Regions from separate parts of the Streptomyces sp. NPDC046900 genome, predicted to be linked through region 1. Evidence: riboswitches for the same ligand, from Rfam matches in the RefSeq annotation. Region 1 holds a riboswitch; the other holds the start of a gene.

Evidence for each region. A riboswitch is a leader RNA that binds a small molecule or an ion and turns the genes downstream of it on or off. The one in region 1 is predicted to bind thiamine pyrophosphate.
Region 2: it holds a riboswitch for thiamine pyrophosphate, as region 1 does, so the genes downstream of both, ABZ904_RS38455 (thiamine ABC transporter substrate-binding protein) here and thiC (phosphomethylpyrimidine synthase ThiC) in region 1, are expected to answer to the same signal.

Annotation. Positions count from the first base shown of each region.
Region 1 is NZ_JBEYXD010000010.1:135,469-137,666, forward strand. It holds gene thiC (phosphomethylpyrimidine synthase ThiC) at 1-1,261, opposite strand, end outside; TPP riboswitch at 1,254-1,410, opposite strand; gene ABZ904_RS13240 (YibE/F family protein) at 1,482-2,198, shown strand, end outside.
Region 2 is NZ_JBEYXD010000068.1:8,871-11,068, forward strand. It holds gene rlmN (23S rRNA (adenine(2503)-C(2))-methyltransferase RlmN) at 1-1,091, shown strand, start outside; TPP riboswitch at 1,124-1,229, shown strand; gene ABZ904_RS38455 (thiamine ABC transporter substrate-binding protein) at 1,356-2,198, shown strand, end outside.

The DNA.
Region 1 (2,198 bases):
ACGGTGCCTCGTCGCAGATCTCCTGCTGAAGCTCGATGTTCTCCTTGATCTTGTGCATCGGGACATGGCCCGGGCCCTCGATCATCGTCTGTACGTCGAAGCGCCGGGCGATCCGGTTGAGTTCCCCCAGAGTGCGCAGTTCAGCGAACTGCGCCGCGTCGTTGGCGTCCGCGATCGAGCCCGGCCGCAGGCCGTCGCCCAGCGAGTACGTGACGTCGTAGGCCGCGAGAATCTCGCAGAGCTCCTCGAAGTTCTCGTACAGGAACGACTCCTTGTGGTGCGCGAGGCACCACGCGGCCATGATCGAGCCGCCCCGCGACACGATGCCGGTCTTGCGATTCGCGGTGAGCGGTACGTACGGCAGCCGTACGCCCGCGTGCACCGTCATGTAGTCCACGCCTTGCTCGGCCTGCTCGATGACCGTGTCCTTGTAGATCTCCCAGGTCAGCTCCTCCGCTTTCCCGTCGACCTTCTCGAGGGCCTGGTACAGCGGCACCGTGCCGATCGGCACGGGGGAGTTGCGCAGCACCCACTCGCGCGTGGTGTGGATGTTGCGGCCTGTGGACAGATCCATGACCGTGTCCGCGCCCCAGTGGGTCGCCCAAGTCATCTTCTCGACCTCTTCCTCGATGGAAGACGTCACCGCGGAGTTGCCGATGTTGGCATTGACCTTCACCAGGAACCGCTTGCCGATGATCATCGGCTCGGTCTCCGGATGATTGACGTTGGCGGGGAGAACCGCGCGTCCCGCCGCGATCTCCTCACGGACGACCTCGGGCGACACGTTCTCCCGGATCGCCACGAACTCCATCTCGGGCGTGATCTCGCCACGTCGCGCATGGGCCAGTTGCGTGACCGCCGTGCCGGCCCGGCCGCGGCGGGGCTGACGCGGCCGGCCCGGGAAGACCGCGTCGAGGTTGCGTAGCCCGCCCCGCGGCGCGGTGTGCTTGATCCCGTCGTCCTCGGGACGGACAGGGCGACCCGCGTACTCCTCGGTGTCGCCACGGCCGATGATCCAGTTCTCGCGCAGCGACGCCAGCCCCCTGCGGACGTCCGTCTCCATGAGTGGATCGGTGTACGGGCCGGAGGTGTCGTACAGGGCGACCGACTGTCCATTGGTGAGGTGCACCTGACGGACCGGCACTCGAAGATCAGGGCGTGAACCCCCGACATACGCCTTGTGCCATCCGATGGACCTTCCGGCCTCCGGTGACGGTTCCCCCTGATCGGAGGCAGGCGTGTGTACGTCCTTGTTGGCCATAAGACCTACTCCCTACGCCGGCATTACCCGGTAACAGGTTCAGCGGTCGACGCAGCGGTTTCCGCCCGGCGATGTTCCACGTGAAGCATCGCGTCAACGGAGGTCAGCGCCCTCTCAGCCCGGTGCTCCGAGCTCCCGCGTGTGCAAAGGTCCTCTCACGCTAGCGTCTAATTGCACGGGCTGCACAGTGCGCCTCACGCCTTCTTGCGATGATCGGTCGGTGACCACGATGCAGCATCCGCCCTCCTATCCGCCTCCCGGACCACCCCACAACCATGCCCCCGGCGAGACCCACGGCCATGGCCCTGGAGGCGGTCACGGCTCCGGCGAGGGACCCGGGGACGGTCATGGAGGTGGCCACGGACCTGGATCCGGTGACGGCCACGACCATTCGCATGGGCACAGTCATGGGCCCGCGGCTCCCGTCTCCCGACATCTGCGCAGGGTCATCGCCGCGATCCTCATTCCCTTCACCGCGGCGGTCATCGTGGGCCTGGTGGTGCTGTGGCCGGGCGGCGTGCCCTCGCACAAGCGCACCGGCGTCGGCTTCGACCGGCAGACCCAGCAGGCCACGGTGACCAGGGTCGTGGACGTGGACTGCAAGTCCGTGAACGCCTCGGGCGACACCCCGACCGGTGACACCTCCACCGCCGAGGGCTCCTCCGCGGTGCAGGGATCGAGCGGCACCTGCAAGAAGGCAACAGTTCGCGTCGACACCGGCAATGACATCGGTCGTACCTTCACGGAGATCGTCCAGCCGGACCAGTCGCGCCAACTGCATGAGGGCGAGAAGGTCGTGGTGGCGTACGAACCATCCGCTCCGAAGGACCTGCAGTATTCGGTCACCGATGTGAACCGCAAGTTCCCCATGGCTCTGCTCGCGGGCATCTTCGCCGTCGCCGTGGTGGTCGTGGGCCGGTTGCGTGGCGTCATGGCG
Region 2 (2,198 bases), on a different contig from region 1:
AACTCACTTTCGTCGCGCCGCGCGGAGCCAAGACGCCGCCGCGGCACCTTGCCGATCTCACGCCCGCCGAGCGCAAGGAGGCGGTCGCCGCGATCGGTGAGAAGCCGTTCCGTGCCAAGCAGCTCTCGCAGCACTACTTCACCCGGTACGCGCACGACCCGGAGCAGTGGACCGACATCCCCGCCTCGTCCCGCGCCCGGCTCCAGGAGGCGCTGCTGCCGGAGCTGATGACGGTCGTACGGCATCTGTCGACCGACGAGGACACGACCCGCAAGACGCTGTGGCGGCTGTTCGACGGAACCCTCGTCGAGTCCGTGCTCATGCGGTATCCCGACCGGGTCACCATGTGCATCAGCTCCCAGGCGGGTTGCGGCATGAACTGCCCCTTCTGCGCCACCGGCCAGGCGGGCCTCGACCGCAACCTGTCCACCGCCGAGATCGTGCACCAGATCGTCGACGGGATGCGGGCACTGCGCGACGGCGAGATCCCCGGCGGCCCGACACGGCTGTCGAACATCGTCTTCATGGGCATGGGCGAGCCCCTCGCCAACTACAAGCGCGTCATGGCGGCCATCCGCGCCCTCACGGACCCCGCTCCGGACGGGCTCGGGCTCTCTCAGCGCGGCATCACCGTGTCGACCGTCGGACTCGTGCCGGCCATCCACCGCTTCGCCGACGAGGGCTTCAAGTGCCGGCTCGCCGTCTCGCTGCACGCGCCGGACGACGAGCTGCGCGACACCCTCGTCCCCGTCAACACCCGGTGGAAGGTCCGTGAGGTTCTCGACGCCGGTTTCGAGTACGTCGAGAAGTCCGGGCGCCGGCTGTCCATCGAGTACGCCCTCATCCGGGACATCAACGACCAGGCGTGGCGCGGTGATCTGCTGGGCCGGCTGCTCAAGGGCAAGCCCGTGCACGTGAACCTGATCCCGCTCAACCCGACCCCCGGCTCCAAGTGGACCGCGTCGCGGCCCGAGGACGAGAAGGCGTTCGTCGAGGCGATCGCCGCCCACGGAGTGCCGGTGACGATCCGGGACACCCGTGGCCAGGAGATCGACGGGGCGTGCGGGCAGCTGGCGGCCAGCGAACGTTAGGGCTGTAGTCTGAGCCCGGTCATTACATCTTCATATTCCGACAGGGGAGCGCCACAGCGCTGAGAGTGCGGGAGAGCCCGCAGACCCTCTGAACCTCGCCCAGGTCATTCTGGGTAGGGAGTTCGGTCTTCACTCGAGCTGTTGCGCCCTGCCCGGGAACCCTTCGAGGCTCCCGGGCAGGGCCGCGTCTCTTCCTGGTCACCCAGGAGGAATTCAGTGAGCATCACCGGCAAGCGGTTCGCGGCCGTGGTCGTCGGGCTGGGCATGGTCACGCTGTCCGCGTGCGGGTCGTCCGGCTCGGCGAGCGGGAGCGGCGGCGACTCCAAGACCGTGACCCTCGTCAGCCATGACTCGTGGGCCGCCTCGAAGAGCGTCGTCTCGGCCTTCGAGAAGGAGTCCGGATACACCGTCAAGGTCCTCAAGGACGGCGACGCCGGCCAGGCCGTCAACAAGGCGATCCTGACCAAGGACAACCCGCAGGGCGACGTCTTCTTCGGCGTCGACAACACGCTGCTGTCCCGGGCCGTGGACAACGGGCTGTTCCAGCCCTACGAGGCCAAGGGTCTCGACCAGGTCGGCGCGCAGTACCAGCTCGACAAGGGCGAGCACCGGGTCACGCCGATCGACTACGGCGACATCTGCGTCAACTACGACAAGAAGTACTTCGCCGACCACAATCTCACCCCGCCGGCCACCTTCGACGACCTCACCAAGCCCGCGTACAAGAACCTGCTCGTCACCGAGAACGCCGCCACGTCCTCGCCGGGTCTCGGCTTCCTGCTCGGCACCGCCGCGAAGTACGGCGACGGGGACACCGCCGGCTGGCAGAGCTACTGGAAGAAGCTCAAGGACAACGGAGTGAAGGTGGTCGACGGCTGGGAGCAGGCGTACGACCAGGAGTTCTCCGGTTCCGCCGGAGGCCGCAAGGCGGGCGGCGACCGGCCGCTCGTCGTCTCGTACGCATCGTCGCCGCCCGCCGAGGTCGTCTACGCCCAGCCGCGGCCCAAGACCGCGCCGACCGGTGTCGCGACGGGCACCTGCTTCCGTCAGATCGAGTTCGCGGGCCTGCTGAGCAACGCGCACAACAGCAAGGGCGCGAAGGCGTTC